DNA from 3 places in the Citrobacter sp. FDAARGOS_156 genome. Region 2 is predicted to be linked to each of the others. Evidence: predicted binding sites of a transcription regulator. Region 2 holds the regulator's gene; each other region holds the start of a gene.
What was found. Region 2 encodes CRP, which controls carbon source genes, mostly activating them, when cyclic AMP is high. Its sites were predicted from a motif close to ATGTGANNNNNNTCACAT; they were not measured.

Region 1 (8,056 bases), 540 kb from region 2:
CGACCATCCGGCAGCAGGCGAGGAACCCAACGAGCAAGGCGATAGATCAGTTTTAAATCGGCTTTGATTACCGGCAGGATATCCGGACGAATAACTTTGATCACCACCTCTTTGCCATTCGACTTCAGTCGCGCGGTATGAACCTGAGCAACAGACGCAGATGCCAGCGGCGTGATTTCAAAATCATCAAACCATTCCTCGACGGGCAGCCCGCCCATGGCCTCTTCGATTTGTTTTTTCGCTCTAAGCCCATCGAACGGGGCAACACGATCCTGCAATAGCGCAAGCTGATCGGCGATGTGCGGAGGGAAAAGGTCACGACGGGTGGAGAGCATCTGCCCAAACTTGATCCATACCGGGCCGAGTTCCTGTAAAGCCAGTCTCAGCCTTTCTCCCAGCGGTTTGTCTTTATGTCGGTTGGGCATCCAGAACAACGAGTAACGCCACAACCGAAGCGGCAGCGTGATTCGCATTTTGGGGATGAGTTCATCAAGACCGTAGCTTAAAAAAGTGCGAATGATGAAATAAAGGCGCCGTACTTCACCTGGCGTCATTTGGCCTCCAGTTTTTCCAGCCGTCTGGCCAGAGATTCAACCGCGCGCTCAACCGCTGCCGTTTCTTCCGCAAACCATGCAACTTCAAGCAGGCCAGGGGCCATACGCCACTCTTCGGTGATCGCTTCAGCAACATAACGTTGCTGACGTTGAATGCCATGACGCAGGAACTTCGCGCCACCGCGCAGGACTTTGCTAACACCTTCCGCGACGATATCACCGGTATAAGGAGCTAATAGCTCTGCAGGGTCGAATTCCGCCAGGTCAGCCAGAGCCACAAAGTTCTGCACCACCTGAATATCGCCCTGCACTTCCAGTTCGCCGCTGCGAATAAGCGTGGTGAGTTGCTGCCGATCGCGTAGTTTCGGTAACACGCTGGCATGTGTAATCACGGTGCAATCGGCTTCGCCTTCCCATGCCCCCAGCACATCGACCTGGCGCTCACTGAATACCAGGACTAGCGACGTCGAAAATCCTTTCAGGTCAAAACGCAGCACCTTACTCTGCAAACGCGTTCGGGCCGATTTCAGCGCAGGAGAACGGTACAGAAAGGTGTTGAGCAGATTTTCAACGCCTGCGGTCACTAAGGGTTTTAAAGGCATCCCCAATCTCCTGTCAGAACTTGTAGCCACGATGCAGCGCAACGACACCTGCCGTCAGGTTGTAGTAATCAACGCTTTCGAACCCGGCATCTTGCATCATTGCTTTTAAGGTGTCCTGATCGGGATGCATGCGGATGGATTCCGCCAGATAGCGATAACTGTCTGCATCGCTTGCTACCATGGAGCCAATGCGCGGCAGAACGTGGAAAGAGTATGCGTCGTAGGCTTTGCTCAGAGGTTCGATAATCGGCTTGGAGAATTCCAGCACCAGTAGACGTCCGCCCGGCTTCAACACGCGATACATAGAGCGTAATGCTTTGTCTTTATCCGTAACGTTGCGCAGACCGAAAGAGATGGTGATGCAGTCAAACGTGTTGTCAGGGAAAGGTAGTGCTTCCGCATTCGCCTGAACGTACTCAACGTTACCCACCACACCAATATTGCGCAGCTTTTCGCGACCCATTTTGAGCATTGAGTCATTGATATCCGCCAGCACAACTTTGCCGGTTTCGCCTACCATGCGAGAGAATTTCGCCGTCAGATCGCCGGTACCGCCAGCCAAATCGAGAACGGTTTGTCCGCGACGCACGCCACTGCAGTCAATGGTGAAGCGCTTCCACAAACGATGAATGCCGAATGACATTAAGTCATTCATAACGTCATATTTAGAGGCCACAGAATGAAAAACGTGGGCCACCATGTCAGCTTTCTGCTCTTTAGCGACGGTCTGAAAGCCAAAGTGCGTCGTTTCTTGTGAATTATCCACCATCTCAGTGCCTGCTCATTCAAAAAATGTTCGAGAAGTGTAACAGATTGGGCCAATTTGCCCTACCCTTCTGCCGGGTTCAACTACCCCAAATGGACTAGCTTGATTGCTGATTTACCGTTTCATCATCGGGGTAAGGCTCATCTTGTTGCGTCTCAGGGACCGAGCGCAAACGGTACTCTTCATCCTGGGTAGTGGCTTGTTCAGCCAGCTCAGGATTAATCTCACGCTTAATTTCCACCCCTAAGCCACGGAAGGCTTCCGCCTGCGATAAGACATTTCCACGGCCTGAAGAGAGTTTTTTCATCGCCTGTCGGTAGTTATCCTGGGCTTTATCCAGGCTTTGGCCGATTGCCGACATATCATCCACAAACAATCGCATCTTGTCATAAAGTTTACTGGCCCGATCGGCAATTTGTTGCGCATTACGACTCTGATGCTCGTAGCGCCACAGATTGGCAATCGTACGCAATGCCACCAACAGCGTAGTGGGACTGACCAGCATAATGTTATTTCTAAGCGCTTCGGTAATCAGTTCGGGCTGCCTGTCGAGCGCCAGTAAAAAAGCAGGCTCAACGGGGATAAACATCAGCACATAGTCAAGCGTACGCAGCCCCGGAAGCTGTTGATAATCTTTGCGCCCCAGCAGACGAATATGGTTTCGCACGGAGGCGATATGCTCCTGCAACGCACTCTCACGGGTGAATTCATCTTCAGCGTTAAAATAGCGTTCATAGGCAACCAGCGTCATTTTCGCGTCGATCACCACATCTTTGCCCTGTGGTAATCGGACAATAACGTCCGGTTGCATCCGCGAGCGCACATCATTCTCGATGCTAACCTGGGTTTCGTATTCATAGCCTTCGCGCAGACCGGAAGCCTCAAGCACCCGCGTGAGTACGACCTCTCCCCAGTTTCCCTGCGTTTTGTTATCGCCTTTTAATGCCCGCGTCAGGTTTACCGCTTCCTGTGCCATCTGCGCGTTCAGTTGCTGGAGATTACGAATTTCGTGCGCCAGGGTATGGCGCTCCTGAGCCTCTTTACCAAAGCTATCCTGAACCTGGCGGCGAAAACCGTCCAGTTGTTCGCGAAGCGGTGCCAGCAGGCTGTTCAGGCTTTGGCGATTTTGCTCATCTACGCGGCGATTGCTGTGCTCGAAAATACGGTTCGCCAGATTCTCAAACTGTTCGCTCAGGCGCTGTTCGCTGTTGATCATCTGGCGAATTTTATCTTCCGCATGCTGTTGCGTTGCTTCCAGCCGGGTAGTGACTTCACGGAGATCGGCCTCCAGTGAGGTATTGATACTGTGCAGGCTGCGGAGTTCGTTATTCAGCAGTTCGCACTCATCACGCCAGTGGGCTTCCTGTGAGAGTTGTTGCCGGGCGGCGCTTAGCGCGATATCCAGTTCTCGTCGTTCTTCGATGAGATCGGCACGGATCCTGTCGGCGTGCGCTTTTGTCGCCAGCCAACCCACCAGCAGCCCTGCAGCTAATGCCAGCACGGCACTCATCAAAATTGGAATATCCACAACACCCCCTTACAGCAACGACTTACCCGCACAAAATAGAATTGTGCTGTATAAACGTCCAGTTTAAAAGGAATTTCCTGCGAGGTACTACGCAAAATAAAAAGGCCGAACGCGTCGGCCTTTTTGAATAGACGGGAGAATTACAGTAAACGACGTGCGGCTTCTACCACGATTTTCACCGCGTGGCTTTCTGTTTGTTTCATCGTTTCCGCATTAGGGATCTCTTGCTGAGTACGGTTCACGATAACACCCGCGACCATACCGGCACGCAGACCCTGGCTTGCGCACATGGTCAGCAGCGTGGCAGATTCCATTTCGTAGTTCATAACGCCCATAGACTGCCACTCTTCCATTGAGCCTTTGAAACGGCTCACGACGCGACCAGAGAAGGTGTCGTAACGCTCCTGGCCCGGGTAAAAGGTATCAGAAGACGCGGTAACGCCAACGTGGGTAGTAGCGCCGATAGATTTCGCCGCTTCCACCAGCGCGGTGGTGCACTCGAAGTCTGCAACAGCCGGGAACTCCATTGGCGCGAAGTGCAGGCTTGCGCCGTCCAGACGGACAGACGCCGTGGTGACCAGTACGTCACCCACGTTGATATGCGGCTGGATAGCGCCAGTCGTACCGATACGCAGGAAGGTACGAATGCCCAGCTGTGCCAGTTCTTCTACGGCGATAGAGGTTGACGGGCCGCCGATACCGGTAGAGCAAACGATCACGGCTTTACCATCCAGCTCAGCACGCCAGGTAGTGAACTCGCGATGAGATGCCAGCTTAACCGGCTTATCCATCAGCGCGGCGATCTTTTCCACACGCTCCGGGTCGCCAGGGACGATAGCAAGCGTAGCCCCTTGTAAATCGCTCTTAGTGAGGCCGAGATGAAAAACATCAGACTTAGACATAAAAACTCCTCTGTGAATCGGTTTTGTCAGAAGAAGCAAAAACACACTTTACCGAAGGCATGAACATATTTTCGTGACAGTCATCACTCTGATGTAAATCAATTGCATTCAATTACCATCAAATAGTGATGCATATCACATAAACGATGCGATGTAAGGAAGCCCTGCACAAAAGATAGCCCGTTTAAGGCAATGTGGTTCGTTGCATGTGTCTATAGTTAACAATGCGCTTTTTGGCTGAATATTTAAGGGTACGGAGAATACCATGACAACACGACAATCTGGCTTTGCACCTGCTGTATCTCCACCGACGTCTACCACGGTTCACACTCCGGATAACGCGATTATCGCCGGTGTAACGTCCATACCTTCACAAGGCGATGATATGCCTGCGTATTACGCACGGCCGCAACAGACCGATGGTCCGCTGCCCGTCATCATTGTCGTGCAGGAGATTTTTGGTATTCATGAGCACATTCGTGATGTTTGCCGTCGACTGGCGCTGGAAGGATATCTGGCTATCGCACCCGAACTCTATTTTCGCGAAGGCGATCCCAATGACTTTGCCGATATCCCGACGCTTCTAAGCGGCCTCGTCGCCAAAGTGCCTGACTCTCAGGTACTGGCCGATTTGGATCACGTCGCCAGCTGGGCCTCCCGCAACGGGGGAGATGCGCACCAACTGATGATCACCGGATTTTGCTGGGGTGGACGCATCACCTGGTTGTATGCCGCACATAATCCGCAGTTAAAAGCGGCGGTGGCGTGGTATGGCAAACTGGTGGGTGATAAAACCCTCAACTCGCCGAAACATCCCGTTGATATCGCAACCGATCTTAACGCCCCCGTTTTGGGACTTTATGGCGGCCAGGATACCAGCATTCCGCAAGATACCGTTGAAACAATGCGTCAGGCGCTGCGCGCCGCCAATGCGAAAGCGGAAATCGTGGTCTATCCCGATGCCGGGCATGCGTTTAACGCCGATTATCGCCCGAGCTATCACGAAGAGTCCGCGAAAGACGGCTGGCAGAGAATGCTGGAGTGGTTCGCGCAATACGGTGGGAAGAAATAATTCCCGCCAGGCAAACCAATAAACAAAACGGAGGCATCAGCCTCCGTTTTGTTTTTACGCCTGACGCAGATTCTGCGCCGCTTTAACCATGTTTGCCAGCGCCGCGCGGGTCTCCGGCCAGCCGCGCGTTTTCAGACCGCAGTCCGGGTTCACCCACAGACGCTCAGCCGGAATACGCTGCTCGGCTTTCTTCAACAGGGCTTCAATCCATTCCACGCTCGGAACGTTCGGCGAGTGAATATCGTAAACGCCCGGCCCGATTTCGTTCGGATAGTCGAACTCTTCGAACGACTCCAGCAACTCCATATCAGAGCGCGAGGTTTCGATGGTGATCACGTCCGCGTCCAGCGCCGCAATGGAGTCCATGATGTCGTTGAACTCGCAGTAACACATGTGGGTGTGGATCTGGGTTTCATCCTTCGCCACTGCCGCGTTAATGCGGAAGGCTTCCACGCCCCACTCCAGATACGCCGCCCAGTCGCTGCGACGCAGCGGTAAACCTTCACGCAGTGCCGGCTCATCAATCTGGATGATGCCGATCCCCGCCGCTTCCAGATCCGCAACTTCATCACGCAACGCCAGCGCAATCTGCTTCGCGATGGTTTCACGCGTCACGTCTTCACGCGGGAATGACCAGCAAAGAATGGTCACCGGACCGGTCAGCATACCTTTTACCGGTTTGTCGGTCAGCGACTGGGCATACTTCGCCCACTCCACGGTGATCGCTTCCGGGCGGCTGACGTCGCCAATGACTACCGGTGGCTTCACGCAACGGGAGCCATAGCTCTGCACCCAACCGTTCTGGGTAAAGACGAACCCGTCCAGATGCTCGCCAAAGTATTCCACCATGTCGTTACGTTCGGCTTCACCGTGTACCAGCACGTCGAGACCCAGACGCTCCTGTTCAACAATCGCCTGTTTAATATGTTCCGCAATTCCAGTGCGATAGTTACCAGCATCCAGGTTGCCCTTTTTGAAGTCCAGGCGCAGGCCACGAATTTCCGTGGTTTGCGGGAATGAGCCAATAGTTGTGGTCGGCCATGCTGGCAGATTAAAGCGGGCACGTTGCGCCTCGGCGCGAACCGGATAAGCGTTGGCGCGCTGGCTGTCCTGGGCAGTGATCGCCGCCAGACGTTTTTCTACTGCGGCGTTGTGTACACGGGTAGAGTGACGACGAGACTGAATCGGTGCGCTCCACTCGACAATTGCCGCCGTATCACCGCTGTTCAACGCATCACGCAGCAGCGCCAGCTCGCCGCATTTTTGCAGGGCGAAGGCAAACCAGCTCTTCACTTCTGCATCAAGGCGGGTTTCCACGCTGAGATCGATGGGGCTGTGCAGCAGGGAGCAGGAAGAAGCCACCCACAGGTCACGCTTCCCGACGATATCTTTAATTTGCGCGTATTTTTCGCTGAGATCGGCGCGCCAGACGTTGCGCCCGTTCACCAGGCCCGCTGACAGCAGCCAGTCGGCGGGCAGACGATTGTGCAGCTCGGCGACATCATCTTTGCCATGCACGAAGTCAACGTGCAGCCCCTGCACCGGCAGCGCGGTAATGGTATCCAGGTTTGGCGTTACGCCTTCGAAATAGGTGGTCAGCAGCAGTTTCACCTGGCCCTGCAGGGCATCATAAGCCGGTTTAAAGGCATCCAGCCACGCTTGCGGCAGCTCCAGCACCAGCGCCGGTTCATCGATTTGCACCCACTCAATACCGCGTTTTGCCAGCTCGCCCAGCACCTGCTGGTAAACCGGCAGAATGTCGTTCAACAAGCTCAGGCGGTCAAACTGTTCGCCTTTCACTTTCCCCAGCCACAGATAAGTTACCGGCCCCAGCAGCACAGGTTTCACCTTGTGCCCGAGCGCCAGCGCTTCGTCCACTTCATCCAGCAGTTGCGTCCAGGTCAGTTTGAACTGCTGACCTTTGGTGAACTCTGGCACCATGTAGTGATAGTTGGTGTTAAACCATTTGGTCATTTCTGCCGCCGCCGCTGGCTCACCGGTCGGTGCGCGGCCACGGCCAATGCGGAATAAGGTATCGATATCCACCAAGCCGTCTTTATTCTGATGACGAGCCGGAACGTTGCCGAGCAGCAGACTGGTGGTCAGCACGTGATCGTACCAGGCAAAATCACCCACCGGCAGCAGGTCAACACCCGCCTGCTTCTGCTGATCCCAGTGGCGGGCACGCAGCTCGCGGCCAACGGTCAGCAACTCTTCACGGGAGGAATTTCCCGCCCAGTAGCTTTCTTGCGCTTTCTTCAACTCGCGACGCAGGCCAACGCGAGGGAAACCGAGGGTGTGATTCAATATTGTCATTTTTCTTCCTCTAATTATATGTAAATCCTATGGATTTTGAATTTAGGGAAGGCGGCAAGTTTACTCATCCCCAGGAGCTTACTGAAGTAAGTGACTGGGGTGGGGAAACGAAGCCAACGCACCATAAATTTAAAAGACGAAGGATTTTAGCCGTCCAGATGTTTACACATCCATAATTGGCAGTTACTGTATATTCCTCAAGCGCAATTTGTTCATGCCGAAGTGAAGGACTTTCATGATCGAGATTAAACACCTGAAAACGCTCCAGGCGTTGCGGAATAGTGGTTCGCTGGCAGCCGCCGCGGCGACGTTGCAT
Region 2 (8,056 bases):
CATACGGCGGTAACCCGCTGGCCTGCGCGGTTGCGGGAGCTGCGTTTGATATCATCAACACGCCGGAAGTGCTGGAAGGTATTCAGGCCAAACGCCAGGCGTTTGTTCAGCATTTGCAGAAAATTGACCAGCAGTTTGACATTTTCAGCGACATTCGCGGTATGGGACTGCTGATCGGCGCCGAACTGAAGCCGCAGTTTAAAGGCCGGGCGCGTGATTTCTTGTACGCCGCGGCGAATGAAGGCGTGATGGTACTGAATGCCGGGCCGGACGTGATGCGTTTTGCACCGTCGCTGGTGGTGGAGCAGGCTGATATTGATGAAGGGATGCAGCGCTTCGCGCAGGCCGTGGCGAAAGTGGTGGGTTGATGGATTGCCGGATGGCGCTACGCTGATCCGGCCTACGAATCACACCTTACCCCGTAGGCCGGATAAGGCGTTACGCCGCCATCCGGCAACTCTCTTAACCCTTCATATCCCGCAGTCGGCGGCTCAGCCAGATCCCATGGTGCGGTCGCTGACGCCATGCTACCGACGAAATGGTGTGCATGGTATTCAGATGCCCCAATATCCGCTGTAGGTGCTGCTCAAGGGTGCTTAAAGGCCCATGGGACAGCATCTCTGGCGCCTCGAGAATATTCACATCGCCGGAGCTTCCGGGGCCGTCATATTCCAGCCGCTGCTGGCAGCGTTGGATCGCAATTTCGCAGGATTCCAGATACCGCTGCGCCAAATCCGGCGTCAGCATCGTATGTTCCCTTGCCAGCGTAGTCATTGCGTTGATGTGTTCGACGATGAACTGGCTATGCGTAACCCACAGTTTCATGTCCGCCAGATAGTGCGAGTTGAACCTAGGCTCCTGCATCGCCTGGTTAAGTGAGTTGAACAGCGTGTTATGCGCCTGGTTGACCCGCATGCGTTGATACGCCAGCGGTGTGGCCTGGGGATCGTTGCTCAGGATCAGGCGAATAGCCTCCTGATCGGCTTCTAACGCATCGTGGGCGTTTTTACGCAGCAAACCGCTCTGCCACTGCGGCCACAGCCAGAGCATTCCGCCAAAGGCGATCAGGCAGCCAGTGACCGTATCGATAAACCGCGGCACGATAAACTGTTCCCCGTTCAGCGTCAGCAGTTGCAGGGTATATACCGCGGTGACCGTAAAGCCGACGGTAGCCCAGCCGTAGTTTTTGCGGATGGTCAGATAACTCACCAGGGTTATCAGCAGCATGCCTGCCAGCGTGTAACCTTCCTGAATATGAAAGTGCAGTGTGACGCCGGCGATCACCAGGCCGACTAGCGTCCCTACTGAACGGTGTAAAATACGTACCCGGGTCGCCCCATAGCCATTTTGCGTGACGAACAGGATTGTCATCAAAATCCAGTAGGGTTTTGGCAGGTGTAAGGCGCTGCCCATCAGGCTGGCAATGCTCAACATGACGCTGATGCGTCCGGCATTACGCAGCGCCGGGGATTTCAACGACAGATAGCTTTTCAGGGCAGGGATCAGCGGCAGCCGACGCTGCTTGTCAGCCATTAAATCCCGGGCATACAGTGGTCGCTGGGTGCGTAGCACACGGGCAATACGGCTGAAGTGCCAGTAGCAAAATTGACCCACCGGATTGTCCGGATGTTGGTTGGCGATTTTCTCCAGCGTGCCAATTTGTTTATCCATTGAAAAACGCGTCGGCAAACGGTGATACAAAATATCATCGGCCAGTACGCGAAGGCGTTCGGCGACGGTGCGCGCATTCCAGCGAATCACTTGTTCGGCGTGGCTACGTTCGACCAGCTTTTGCACCTCTTCCGGCTGGTGGAGGCTAACGGAAATATGTTCCTGTAAATCGAGCGCCTCCTGAAAGGCACGTAGCAGGCGCTTATAATCGTTGTTGCGATGCGCCGACAGCATATGCATTTGCTGATAGCACTGGGTAATTAAATCCACCGCTTTTTGCTGGCGCACCAGCAGGGGAGGAAGCGCTTTTTCGGGATCGGCATGCTGGGTCAGCATGCTGTACTTGGCCTCACAGTAATCGGCTAATTCGCGGTACAACAAACTGAGCGATTCACGCAGCGGCTGCTCGCGCCACATCCAGAACCAGAACCAGTTGAACAGGCCGTACCACAATGTGCCCAGCGCGTAGATTAGCAGCGGCTCCCAGACGGGCATGTTCCCGGCCAGGCTGAGCGTGAAAATTGCCGCGATAAGCGAGGCAGGTAGTAGTCGCGCATGCAGAGGGCCTAATTCTGCGGTTACACCAAGAATCAGCGTCAGGCCGGTGAGGATCAGCGGCAGCGGTATATCTTTTGCCAGCAGTAACTGCATGATCAGACTGCATCCGGCAAACAAAGACGCGCCAATCACTAAGCGTTTGAAAAAGCGCTTATGCGGGGTATCAAGACCGGCAATATTGCAGCAGGCAGGGACGAGGGAGAATAAGAGCCCCAGATGAAGCTGACCAATGATAAGGCCGACAGCCACAGGTAAACATAGCACCAGCGTCTGTCGTAGTGCGTAGTTGATCTCGGGGTGATAAATCAGTCTTCGCCACATCGGAGCAAACAAAAATGGCGCATTACTACGTAACACGCCATGTCGATGGGATTAACGCGTGCCGTAGACGACGATGGTCTTACCATGCGCGGAGATCAGATTCTGATCTTCCAGCATTTTCAGGATACGACCAACGGTTTCACGGGAACAGCCAACGATCTGGCCAATTTCCTGGCGGGTAATTTTAATCTGCATGCCGTCCGGGTGAGTCATTGCGTCAGGCTGTTTCGCCAGATTCAGCAGAGTCTGGGCGATACGACCAGTTACGTCGAGGAAGGCAAGGTTGCCTACTTTTTCAGACGTTACCTGCAGACGACGAGCCATCTGAGAAGACAGACGCATCAGAATATCTGGGTTGACCTGGATTAATTGGCGAAATTTTTTGTAGGAAATTTCAGCGACTTCACATGCGGTTTTGGCACGTACCCAGGCGCTACGTTCCTGGCCTTCTTCGAAGAGGCCTAATTCACCAATAAAATCGCCCTGATTCAGATAAGAGAGGATCATTTCTTTCCCTTCTTCATCTTTGATCAGCACTGCCACTGAGCCTTTAACGATGTAATACAACGTTTCCGCTTTTTCACCCTGGTGAATCAGCGTGCTCTTCGATGGGTACTTATGAATATGGCAATGAGACAAGAACCATTCGAGAGTCGGGTCTGTTTGCGGTTTGCCAAGCACCATGCGCGGTTATCCTCTGTTATAAGCTGTCTCCAGAGCCAAAAAACAACCTGTCTCTGGGTTTGCAAAAATGTGCTTCCCGCTACCTGGGAAGGGGGCTGTCAATACGTGCGACGGCCTGTAATGTGATGTCCTCTGCATACATGCAGTACGTCAATGTATTACTGTAGCATCCTGACTGTTTTAGCATAGCTTTCGCCGTGTGTCTCCTGGTGTCTCGCTTCAGCATGACGCAGGTCGCCTTCCATTGCGAGAATTGTTATGTACGCGTAATCTGTCAGGAAAATTGAAACATTGGAGTTACGAAATATGCAAGCGCGTGTAAAGTGGGTTGAGGGGTTAACCTTCCTCGGTGAGTCCGCCTCAGGCCACCAAATTTTGATGGACGGTAACTCTGGTGATAAAGCGCCGAGCCCGATGGAAATGGTCTTAATGGCTGCGGGCGGTTGCAGCGCAATTGATGTGGTGTCGATCCTGCAAAAGGGGCGTCAGGATGTGACCAACTGCGAAGTGAAGCTGACCTCCGAGCGTCGTGATGAAGCGCCGCGCCTGTTCACCCATATCAACCTGCATTTCATTGTAACGGGTAACGACCTGAAAGATGCGTCTGTGTCTCGCGCAGTTGACCTCTCGGCGGAGAAGTATTGTTCCGTAGCTCTGATGCTGGAAAAGGCGGTGAACATTACCCATTCTTATGAAGTCGTTGCCGCGTAATTGCTGATGCCGGATGGCGGCGTTGCCTTATCCGGCCTACAGGATGATGTTGAGTCGTAGGCCGGATAAGCGAAGCGCCATCCGGCGCTTTCCACATATCACTCTATCTTTTTACCTTCCATCAGTCGCTGGACCAGCGGTAGCATAATCAATTCCATCGCCAGACCCATCTTACCGCCCGGCACGACCAACGTATTGATATGCGAAATGAATGAGCCCTGCAGCATGGCCAGTAGCCAGGGATAATCGATGCCTTCCAGATTACGAAAATGAATCACGACAAAGCTTTCATCCAGTGACGGAATGCTCCTGGCGGCAAAGGGATTAGAGGTATCGACGGTCGGTACGCGTTGGAAGTTAATATGCGTGCGGGAAAACTGTGGGGTGATGTAATTGATGTAATCGTCCATTGAGCGCACCACCGAGTCCATTACCGCTTCACGTGAATGCCCGCGTTCGCTGGTATCGCGGGTCAGCTTCTGGATCCACTCCAGGTTTACGATCGGCACCACGCCAACCAGCAGATCGACATGCCGGGCCACGTTTTGCTGTGGGGTGACAACGCCACCGTGCAGTCCTTCATAGAACAGGACATCCGTCGGTTCAGGCAGCGGCTGCCAGGGCGTAAATGTCCCCGGAACCTGATTCCACGGTACGGCCTCATCGTAGGTGTGCAGATATTTACGCGACTGACCTTTGCCCGTCTGGCCGTATTCAATGAAGGTTTGCTCCAGCAGACCGAAGTCGTTAGCTTCGGGGCCGAAATAGCTGATATGCCGCCCGGCATCGCGTGCTTTGCGAATCGCCATGTCCATTTCCGGACGGGTATAGCGATGAAAACTGTCACCTTCCACCTCGGCGGCGCGCAGATTTAACTGCGCGAAAATTTTACGAAACGCAAGGCTGGTGGTGGTGGTCCCCGCGCCGCTGGATCCTGTTACCGCAATCACCGGATGTTTGGCAGACATAACAACTCCATGAAATGGTTGTAATTATAGTAAAGTCGGCCGGCGGCTACGGGTTACTCGTGAATCTGCTTCCTCGGCATAATGTTGACCGTTTCATGCAGTTCGGACCACACCAGCATGGCCTCACCTGATTGTAGTTGGCGTTTGACGTCGGCGACTTTTTGTTCGAGCGAGCGTTCATGTTCACCATAATCGGTGCCTTCGCGCAAGACAAAGCTTTCAATCAGATTGTCCAGCGCGTCCGGGGAGATGTCTTGCCAGGGGATGATCATGATGACGCCTCCAGATACGTTGTCAGCCAGTCCGGGATTCTGGATTCCAGCCACATCTCCGGATGGCGTATCGTACCGCCAATGAATCCGACATGGCCGCCGTGTTCGGTGAGTTGATATTCCACCTGTGAGGGCAGATTTTCCGGTTCAGGGATCACATGACTATCCATAAACGGATCGTCCTTGGCATGAATAATCAGCGTGGGTTTGGCTATCTGATTAAGCAGCGGCATGGCGCTACACTGACGGTAATAGTCTATCGCATCGGCGAAACCGTGAATTTTGGCGGTGATCAGATCGTCAAAATCGCGAATGCGACGCAGAGATTTCAACTGGGCCAGACTCACCGGCAGCGAGCCAGGATAAGCCTCAAGCTTACGCGAGGCATTGGCTTTCAACAGGTTAAGCAGGTAGCGCTGATAGACCTTGGAGAATCCTTTGTCCATATGGTAACTACAGGCTTCCAGCACGAAAGGCGCGGAGACGATAACCGCGGCATCAATGGGGATCGTGTTCCCTTCTTTTGCCAGCAGGCAGGCCAGCATGTTTCCACCGAGCGAATAGCCAACCGCAGCGGTGGGTACACGACCGAACTCACGCTCCAGCCAGTGTAAAAACCAGGTGCCGTCTTCTGTTTCACCGGAGTGATAAATTCGGTTCAGACGATTGGGTTCACCGCTGCAGCCGCGAAAATGCATCACCACGCCCAGCCAGCCGCGCTTTTGTGCTGCTTCAATCAGGCCATGTGCGTAGGGGCTGTTCAGACTACCTTCCAGACCGTGAAAAACCACCAGGCGCGGTTTGTGTTTCGCCTGTTGCGGATCTTCACTCCACGCAAGATCGACGAAATCACCGTCGGGCAATTCCAGACGCTGCCAGTGGGCATCGAACTTCACCTTGCGGCGAATTAAACGCGGCAGCATCGTCTGTAAATGACGGTTACTGATACCGCGCATCGGGCGGAATTCTCGCGAATCGTCGGTAGGTGGGGTCATTTCTGTGGACGTGATTTCAACCATAACACCAGAGCAATTAATAATCGGAAAGAATAACTATACCGTGCGCAGCGCGTGCGGGTTAGCCAATATGTGATTTTGTGCTTACTCGGCCAGCATCTGCTCAAGCTGCTCCTGCGCGTCCAGCCAGGCCATCTCACACTCTTCCAGCCCGGACTTCGCGCTTGCCTGTTGTTGCAGACATGCCGTGAGCTCAGCTTTACGGCTTTGGTCGTACAGTTCGCTGTCGCCGAGTTTCTCTTCCGCCTGTGCCAGCTGTGCGTGCAGTTTCTCCATCTCTTTTTCCAGACGAGTAATCTCTTTACGCAGCGGTTGCGTCAGGGTGCGCAGTTCCGCTTCGCGACGCTTCTGGTCTTTACGCGCCTGGGCGCTGTTAACGCTCTCTTTCGCCGGTTCGTCGCCCTGGCTTTCCTGTTTTTGCACATCGCTCAGCCACTGCTGATAATCCTCCAGATCGCCGTCAAACGGCTCGACTTTCTTGTCGTGTACCAGATAGAGGTCGTCGGTGGTGGAGCGAATCAGGTGACGGTCGTGCGAAACCACGACCAGCGCGCCTTCAAAATCGATCAGCGCTTCGGTCAGCGCCTGACGCATATCTAAATCCAGGTGGTTGGTCGGTTCATCGAGCAGCAGTAGGTTCGGGCGCTGCCAGACGATCAACGCCAGCACCAGACGCGCTTTTTCGCCACCGGAGAAGCGACGGGTTTCTTCGCTGACTTTATCGCCCTGGAAGCCGAATCCGCCGAGGTAGTCTCGCAGTTTCTGCTCAAGCTCCTGCGGCGCCATGCGCGCCAGGTGCTGGATAGGCGATTCATCGGCGCGTAAAAACTCCAGCTGGTGCTGAGCGAAGTAGCCCAGCTTGATGCCTTTCGCCAGGCCAATCTCGCCGCTGATGGGGGCCAGTTCGCCGGCCAGCAGCTTAATCAGCGTTGATTTACCCGCACCGTTGCGGCCTAACAGGCCGATGCGAGAACCCGGCACCAGATTCAGTTTGATAGAGTCGAGGATTGTGCGATCACCGTAGCCAGCACTCACTTTTTCCATTTTCAGCAGCGGATTAGGCAGGCTTTCAGGTTCACGGAAGCTGAAATGGAACGGGTTATCGACATGGGCTGGAGCGATAAGCTCCATACGCTCCAGCATTTTGATACGGCTCTGCGCCTGCTTTGCTTTGGTGGCTTTAGCACGGAAACGATCGATATAGCTTTGCAGATGCGCCACACGCTCCTGCTGGCTTTCGTACATGGCCTGTTGCTGCGCGAGGCGGGTCGCACGCTGGATTTCAAACGCGCTGTAGTTGCCGGTGTACTCGAACATGGTTTGTTGTTCGATATGGATAATTTTATCCACCACCGGATCGAGGAAGTCGCGGTCGTGGGAGATCAAAATCAGCGTGCCCTGATAGCTTTTCAGCCATCTTTCCAGCCAGATCACCGCGTCGAGATCGAGGTGGTTGGTCGGTTCATCGAGCAGCAGCAGGTCTGAACGGCAAATCAGCGCCTGTGCCAGGTTGAGACGCATACGCCAGCCACCGGAGAAGTCGCTGACCGGGCGCTCGAGCTGCTCGTTAGAGAAACCGAGGCCATGCAGCAGACTGGCGGCGCGTGAACGTACGGTCCAGGCGTCAATGGCATCCAGCTTTCCGTGTACGGTGGCAATGGCGTGCCCATCGTTACGTTCGTTGGCATCGTTTAACTGGGCTTCCAGTTGGCGATATTCGCGGTCGCCATCAATCACGTATTCCAGCGCAGGCTGTGGTAACGCAGGCGTTTCCTGATTCACCCATGCGAGCTGCCAGTTTCCCGGGAACGTAAATCCGCCGGCGTCAGCGCTTATTTCATTTTTCAGCAATGCC
Region 3 (8,056 bases), 470 kb from region 2:
TAGCAGGTCGCTGAACTTACCTTTTTTCACCGGCGCACCATCGACATCAGCGGTGCGTTTCTTCTCTTTTACGAACAGCCATATAGCCACCCCGACCAACACCGAGGGAACCGCCATCGCATAAAATGGCATGCGCCACGAATGTCCTTGATCGTATACCAGCCAGCTTGAGGTCATCAAACCCAGCGCAATACCAAAGGCCATACCACTGTTGATGATCGCACTACCAAGAGAACGATATTTCTTCGGGATCTGCTCGGAAGAGAGACCGTATTGCGGACCGTAGTAGGTTCCTTCACCAGCCCCCGTTACCACGCGGGCAAATAGCAACGTATACCAGCTTTTCGCCCAACCAGTAACCGCGGTGAAAACACCAAATAGAATAAATCCTGGAACCAGTACTTTTTTCTTACCAATTTTGTCGCCCAGAATTCCGGCTGGAACCTGAAGCAAAGCATAAGAAAAATAGAACACGGAATTAAGAATACCTAACTGTGTGCCGCTTAAACCAAATTCCTTTTCTAATTCGCCCATCACCGGATTGAGCACCGTACGGTCGGCGTACATAAAAATCCATCCGAGCCAGAACAGGAAAACGGTGACCCACCAGGCCGGTATTCCCTTTTTCTTTGTGGCCTCAGCCACTTCATATGAACCAGACATAAGCAATCTCCCGGTAATAATTACCGCTGAATACCTCATGTTACCTGACACGATACGTGAGGTTTGATGTTTTAACTGCGCCTACCTTATCGGGGTAAAAATGTATTTCATTTGAACAAAGTCACACAAAATCCATTGTTATAAATTCCTGGGAACTGACCACAGTATTATTAAAAAAAGTCTAATAATCATTTTTAAAACAATTTAAATAAAGAGACTGAAATCATCATTAATTATCGAGTTATTTTTGTAGATATTTTACTTGTCGCTCCCATCACATAATAAAGGTAATAAAACGTTATTTTGACCGCGAGATAATTTGCATAATGAGGTCATCAATGAAAAAGAGAATTGTCATTGCTCTTGGCGGTAATGCGTTATTACAGCGCGGAGAAATTTTGAGCGCAGAAAACCAGCGGCGGAGCATTCAGGTATTTGCTGAGATGGCAGCCGAATTAGCCCGTGACTATCAGTTGGTCATTGTTCATGGCAACGGCCCTCAGGTTGGCCTGCTGGCGCTACAGAATGCAGCATACAAAGAATCCCCGGTCTGGCCGCTGGATATTCTGGTCGCGGAAAGCCAGGGAATGATCGGTTTCGCTATTACTCAGGAACTGGCGTCATCCGCGGGTAACTCTCCCGTCACAACGCTGATGACCCGGGTTGAGGTGGATCCGCAGGACGAAGCCTTCTCAGCTCCCGGTAAGTATATTGGCCCCGTGTATCAACCGGATCAACAGGCAGAGCTGGAAGCACGCTATGGCTGGCAGATGAAAACCGATGGGCAATATATTCGCCGCGTGGTTCCCTCACCGACTCCGCTGAAAATTCTCGATAGCGACGCCATCCGTACGCTGATGGATGCGGGACATACTGTGGTTTGCTGTGGTGGCGGCGGTATTCCGGTTATTGCACAGGGTGATGGTTACCAGGGAACCGAGGCCGTCATTGATAAGGATTTGACTGCTGCCGTTCTGGCACAATCCATCAACGCTGACCATCTGCTGATTCTGACAGACGCCGATGCCGTGTATGAAAACTGGGGAACGCCGCAGGCGCGTGCGCTACGACATGCCACCGTTGAGGAACTTACGCCATTTGCCACACCTGATGGCGCGATGGGGCCTAAAGCGGCGGCGGTGATGCAGTTTGTCAAACAGACCGGGAACGCGGCATTTATCGGCGCCCTGAAAGATGCCCCGCAGATTCTGGCTGGAGAAAAAGGTACCTGCGTGACAAAGTAAACCGAGATGAAAAAAAGGCTTCCCGGAGGAAGCCTTGTTTGTCGTTAGCAGACTGAATTACAGAACGTCAACCGCGTTCAGTTCTTTGAAAGCCTGTTCCAGACGGGTGATCATGGTTGCCTGACCAGCACGCAGCCATACGCGCGGATCGTAGTATTTCTTGTTCGGCTGATCTTCGCCTTTTGGGTTACCCAACTGGCCCTGCAGGTAAGCTTCGTTTGCTTTGTAGTAGTTCAGAACACCTTCCCAGGTAGCCCATTGGGTATCGGTGTCGATGTTCATTTTCACTACGCCGTAGCTTACGGAGTCTTTGATTTCCTGAGCAGTAGAACCGGAACCGCCGTGGAAGACGAAGTTCAGGCTGTTGTGCGGCAGGTTATGTTTCTTAGAAACATAGTCCTGAGAGTCGCGCAGGATGGTCGGGGTCAGAACCACGTTACCCGGCTTGTAAACGCCGTGTACGTTACCGAAGGACGCTGCGATGGTGAAACGCGGGCTGATTTTGCTCAGCTCGGTGTACGCGTAATCAACGTCTTCCGGCTGGGTGTACAGTGCAGAAGCGTCCATGTGGCTGTTGTCCACGCCGTCTTCTTCGCCACCGGTGCAACCCAGTTCGATTTCCAGAGTCATGCCCATTTTGGACATGCGCGCCAGATATTTGGAGCAGATTTCGATGTTCTCTTCCAGAGACTCTTCAGACAGGTCGATCATGTGAGAAGAGAACAGCGGTTTGCCGGTTGCTGCGAAGTGTTTTTCACCCGCGTCCAGCAGACCGTCGATCCACGGCAGCAGTTTCTTCGCGCAGTGGTCAGTGTGCAGGATAACCGGAACACCGTAGTGTTCAGCCATCTGGTGAACATGATGCGCGCCAGAGATAGCACCCAGGATTGCAGCGCCCTGAGGCACGTCGGACTTCACGCCTTTACCCGCGATGAAAGAAGCACCACCGTTGGAGAACTGTACGATTACCGGCGCTTTAACTTTTGCAGCGGTTTCCAGTACGGCATTGATGGAGTCGGTACCAACGCAGTTAACAGCTGGCAGAGCAAAGTTGTTTTCTTTAGCTACCTGGAAAACTTTCTGTACGTCATCACCAGTGATTACGCCTGGTTTTACGAAATCAAAAATTTTAGACATGTTGCGAGTCCTGTATCTTCGGCCTTGGAAAGGGCGCGCGCTCTAAAGCGCGCTAATAATTGGGCAGGTTTCCCTGCCCATTAAATTCTTACTTTTTAGCACGCTCTTCGAGCATGGCTACTGCTGGCAGGACTTTGCCTTCCACGAATTCGAGGAACGCGCCGCCGCCAGTAGAGATGTAGGAGATTTTGTCAGCAATGCCGAACAGGTCGATTGCTGCCAGGGTGTCACCGCCGCCTGCGATAGAGAATGCTTCGCTGTCTGCGATGGCATTAGCAACGATTTCAGTACCTTTGCGGAAGTTCGGGAATTCGAACACGCCAACCGGGCCGTTCCACAGAATGGTTTTCGCATTCTTCAGGATGTCAGCCAGCTGCTGTGCAGAAGCGTCGCCGATATCCAGGATCTGCTCGTCTTCTTTCACATCGCTTACGGACTTCAGAGTAGCCGGTGCAGTTTCAGAGAATTCAGTCGCAACGCGAACGTCGGTTGGGACCGGGATGTCGCAAGTGGTCAGCAGACGCTTAGCTTCGTCAACGAGATCTGCTTCGTACAGGGATTTACCCACGTTGTGGCCTTGAGCAGCAACGAAGGTGTTCGCGATACCACCGCCAACGATCAGCTGGTCAGCGATTTTTGACAGAGAATCAAGAACGGTCAGTTTGGTAGAAACTTTAGAACCACCAACGATAGCAACCATCGGACGAGCAGGTTCTTTCAGCGCTTTACCCAGTGCATCCAGCTCGGCAGCCAGCAGCGGACCTGCACAAGCGACATCGGCGAATTTACCGATACCGTGAGTAGACGCCTGCGCACGGTGAGCAGTACCGAAAGCGTCCATAACGAATACGTCGCACAGAGCAGCATATTTTTTGGACAGCGCTTCGTCGTCTTTCTTCTCGCCTTTGTTAAAGCGAACGTTTTCCAGAACAACCAGTTCACCGGCAGCGACTTCAACGCCGTCCAGGTAATCTTTTACCAGGCGAACCGGAGCAGACAGTTTATCTTTCAGATAGTTAACAACCGGCAGCAGAGAGAATTCTTCGTTGTACTCGCCTTCGGTAGGACGACCCAGGTGGGAAGTTACCATCACTTTAGCACCCTGTTTCAGGGCCAGTTCGATGGTTGGCAGGGAAGCACGGATACGCGCATCGCTGGTTACTTTCCCTTCTTTAACTGGTACGTTCAGGTCCGCACGGATAAAAACGCGTTTACCAGCCAGATCCAGATCGGTCATCTTAATTACAGACATGGTGAATCCTCTCGTTGATTCATAAAGTTTTGTCGACGCTCAAGCGTCGAGCCTGAAACCAATAGCAGCCATCGCTAACGTCGTGTCGAGCATACGGTTAGCAAAGCCCCATTCATTATCACACCAGACCAGCGTTTTGATCAGGTGAGCGCCACTCACGCGCGTTTGCGTGCCATCAACGATGGCGCTGTGCGGGTCGTGGTTAAAATCTACTGAGACCAACGGTAATTCCGTATAGTCAACTATACCATGAAATGCACCTTGTGCTGCTTTTTGCAGCAACTGGTTGACTTCACTGGCTTTTACTGGTTTTTTCACCGTCACGCTTAAGTCGATCGCCGTCACATTTATGGTCGGTACACGCACCGCTATCGCTTCAAAACGATCGTTAAACTGCGGGAAAATTCGCGTGATGCCCGCCGCCAGTTTGGTATCAACCGGAATGATCGACTGGCTGGCCGCTCGCGTGCGACGCAGGTCAGGATGATAAGCATCAATAACCTGCTGATCGTGCATCGCGGAGTGGATCGTGGTGACGGTACCAGACTCAATGCCGTAAGCATCATCCAGCAATTTAATGACGGGTATTATGCAATTCGTGGTGCAGGAGGCATTGGAAACGATCCGGTGCTCAGCGCGCAGCTGATCCTGATTAACGCCAAACACAACGGTTGCGTCGATGTCGTGACTACTAGGATGTGAAAAGAGCACTTTCTTTGCGCCGGCGGCAATATGCGCCTCACCGTGTTCGCGATTGCCGAAAACCCCCGTACAATCCAGCACAACGTCGACACCCAGTTCGCGCCACGGAAGCGCATCGAGCGTTCGCTCATGCAGAATACGGATCGCGTCATCGCCAACGATGAGCTGGTCTCGTTCCTGACGAACATCCCAGGCAAAACGCCCATGGCTGGTGTCATATTTCAACAAATGCGCCATGCCTGCAGCATCCGCCAGTTCGTTGATTGCCACCACGGTGATTTCCGCCCGACGCCCGGATTCATATAAAGCACGAACCACGTTGCGTCCGATGCGACCGAAACCATTAATCGCTACGCGTACGGTCATAGGTCTCCTGCAAGGATTTCTCAGAAACGATGTGGCAGACAGAGTAATGCAGCAAATCGCTCAGGGAAACCTTACCTGTCGCAAACTGCGACTAATTGGTTAATTGTCGAACATTTAATCGACTGAAACGCTTCAGCTAGAATAAGCGAAACGCGGAATAAAAGGAATGATTGTCCAGCAACAGAACACAGTTATCTGACTTACGTCACATTTTAACGTCCTTCAACGCGACTTTTATTCCATATTCCAGAATTACGAATAACCGTAGCAAGATTATTTCGTTGCCATGTCACAAATCCTGATTTATATCAGAAAGCTCCCTAACCCGCGTCTATATTATCAGCGCAACGTCCGAGTCTCGGAGTCCCTCAACTATGACAACATTCTATCCCCAATCATCTGCAGCTCGCTTTCATGCGCTGCGTTTATTACCCGGCCAGGAAGTCTTTTCAGCGCTACACGCGTTTATCCAGCAGCATCAACTACAGGCAGCCTGGATAGCGGGTTGCACCGGCAGTTTGACCAACGTTGCTCTGCGCTTCGCCGGGCGTGAAGAAACCACATTACTCACGGGTACGTGGGAAATTATCTCGCTGAACGGCACGCTGGAACTGACCGGTGAGCATCTCCATCTGGCGGTTGCCGACCCACACGGCGCGATGCTGGGCGGGCACATGATGCCGGGCTGTACCGTGCGAACCACGCTGGAACTGGTGATTGGCGAGCTGACGTCTCTGGCATTCAGCCGTCAGCCCTGCGCCGTTTCCGGTTATGACGAACTGGTTATTTCATCCCGCTAACGCTTCACTTATACGAGGTCTTTTATGGCGCGTCGCCAATTTTCCAGCCAGTCTCTGGTTCTTATTGTCATTGCTATCGCCATCAACATGGTCGGTGGGCAGCTTATCAGCATGTTGAAATTACCTATTTTTCTCGACTCGATTGGCACGTTGATCAGCGCGGTGCTGTTAGGCCCGGTTGTGGGGATGCTAACCGGATTACTCACTAACCTGTTGTGGGGGTTACTGACCGATCCGATCGCCGCCGCCTTTGCGCCCGTCGCCATGGTTATTGGACTGGTCGCCGGTTGGCTGGCACGGGCAGGATGGTTTCGCACCTTACCCAAAGTCGTGGTCAGCGGCGTAATTATCACGCTTGCCGTGACCCTCGTTGCCGTGCCGATTCGCACGACTCTGTTCGGCGGTGTCACCGGCAGCGGCGCGGATCTTTTTGTCGCCTGGATGCACTCGGTCGGTCAGAACCTGGTGGAGTCCGTCGCCATCACCGTCATCGGTGCGAATCTGGTCGATAAAATCCTCACGGCAATCATCGTCTGGGTGCTGCTGCGACAGCTTCCGCTGCGCACCACGCGCCATTTCCCTACGATGTCTGCCGTGCGCTAAATGCATCCGTTTACGTCGTTAACTCTGTGGGCGCTTGCCGCCTGCTCCACGCTCCTGCTGCCAGCCGGAGTGCCGCTCAGCTTGTACAGCGCCGCGACGTTTGTCGGTTTGCTATGTATGAAGGCTACGCGGTCGCGGGCGAAATACGTACTCTGGCTGATGATCCCCTTAGGACTGGGGCTATGGCTGGTACACGGCGGATGGCTTACCGAGTGGATTAGCGGGCAGCCGCGCACACCGGAACGCTGGGCCGATGCCGTTACGCTCTGGCTGCGGATCCTGGCCATTGTGTCGACATCACAGATGTGGATGCAGTACGTGCCGGTTGCGCGCTTTATGCGCGCCCTGTTTGCTTCACGCCTGCCGCCAGGCGTTGCCTATCTGTTTGCAGGCCCGCTGCTGGTGGTTGAACAGCTCAAACGCCAGTTGGCGATTATTCACGAGGCTCAGCGCGCACGCGGCGTACCGCTGGATGAATCCTGGTACCAACGTTTACGCGCTATGCCGGCATTAATTGTGCCGCTCACCCATAACGCGCTCAATGACCTGGCCGTTCGCGGTGCAGCGCTCGATATGCGGGGATTTCGCCTGCATCGCACTCGCACCACTCTATGGGCGCCGCCAGACAGCACCTTACAACGTCTGGCCCGCTACGGTATGGTGGTTCTGATGGCAGTTGAGACAGGAATCTGGATATGGTTACGTTAGAGCAGTTTCGCTATATTCCGACGCACGCTATGCGGCCATCCGCCTGTTACGATTTCCATTACGCCAGGCCTGGTATGGTGGCTATTTTTGGTGAGAACGGCAGCGGGAAAAGTACGCTGGCACAGCTGATGGCTGGCTGGTACCCCGACTTCCTTCCGGGAGAAATTGAGGGCACAGGCACGCTACTGGGTAATCCCATCGGGAAACTGTCGCTGGTCGAGCAGTCGAGTACCATCCAGCTTGTGCAGCAGTCACCTTACCTGCAGCTTTCAGGTTGTACTTTCAGCGTGGAGGAAGAAGTGGCGTTTGGCCCGGAAAATCTCTGCCTTACCGAGACTGAAATTATGCAGCGCATAGATGCCGCCCTTACGCTGACGGAATGTCAGCCTCTGCGCCATCGTCATCCCGGCACCCTTTCCGGCGGGGAAACCCAGCGGGTGGTGATTGCCAGCGCACTCGCCATGCAGCCGAAAATATTGATTCTGGATGAAGCGTTCAGTCGCCTGACGGCGCAAGCCACGGCAATGCTGCTGGCTCGACTGCAGCAGTGGGCACAGGAACAGCATGCTTTGGTGATACTT

Region 1: the regulator CRP is predicted to act here: its motif matches at 4,476-4,493, upstream of udp (uridine phosphorylase).
Region 3: the regulator CRP is predicted to act here: its motif matches at 5,558-5,575, upstream of epd (erythrose-4-phosphate dehydrogenase).

The regions. Positions count from the first base shown of each region.
Region 1 is NZ_CP014030.2:384,821-392,876, reverse strand. It holds gene ubiB (ubiquinone biosynthesis regulatory protein kinase UbiB) at 1-554, opposite strand, end outside; gene ubiJ (ubiquinone biosynthesis protein UbiJ) at 551-1,156, opposite strand; gene ubiE (bifunctional demethylmenaquinone methyltransferase/2-methoxy-6-polyprenyl-1,4-benzoquinol methylase UbiE) at 1,170-1,925, opposite strand; gene rmuC (DNA recombination protein RmuC) at 2,020-3,432, opposite strand; gene udp (uridine phosphorylase) at 3,591-4,352, opposite strand; gene AL515_RS01895 (dienelactone hydrolase family protein) at 4,618-5,424, shown strand; gene metE (5-methyltetrahydropteroyltriglutamate--homocysteine S-methyltransferase) at 5,479-7,740, opposite strand; gene metR (HTH-type transcriptional regulator MetR) at 7,976-8,056, shown strand, end outside.
Region 2 is NZ_CP014030.2:4,569,749-4,577,804, reverse strand. It holds gene argD (bifunctional acetylornithine/succinyldiaminopimelate transaminase) at 1-368, shown strand, start outside; gene AL515_RS22700 (YccS/YhfK family putative transporter) at 463-2,550, opposite strand; gene crp (cAMP-activated global transcriptional regulator CRP) at 2,602-3,234, opposite strand; gene AL515_RS22690 (OsmC family protein) at 3,541-3,945, shown strand; gene AL515_RS22685 (phosphoribulokinase) at 4,044-4,913, opposite strand; gene AL515_RS22680 (YheU family protein) at 4,967-5,185, opposite strand; gene AL515_RS22675 (hydrolase) at 5,182-6,204, opposite strand; gene AL515_RS22670 (ABC transporter ATP-binding protein) at 6,286-8,056, opposite strand, start outside.
Region 3 is NZ_CP014030.2:4,103,746-4,111,801, forward strand. It holds gene AL515_RS20145 (MFS transporter) at 1-663, opposite strand, end outside; gene AL515_RS20150 (carbamate kinase) at 1,002-1,907, shown strand; gene fbaA (class II fructose-bisphosphate aldolase) at 1,965-3,044, opposite strand; gene pgk (phosphoglycerate kinase) at 3,133-4,296, opposite strand; gene epd (erythrose-4-phosphate dehydrogenase) at 4,336-5,364, opposite strand; gene AL515_RS20175 (PPC domain-containing DNA-binding protein) at 5,739-6,164, shown strand; gene AL515_RS20180 (ECF transporter S component) at 6,189-6,767, shown strand; gene AL515_RS20185 (energy-coupling factor transporter transmembrane component T) at 6,768-7,475, shown strand; gene AL515_RS20190 (ABC transporter ATP-binding protein) at 7,463-8,056, shown strand, end outside.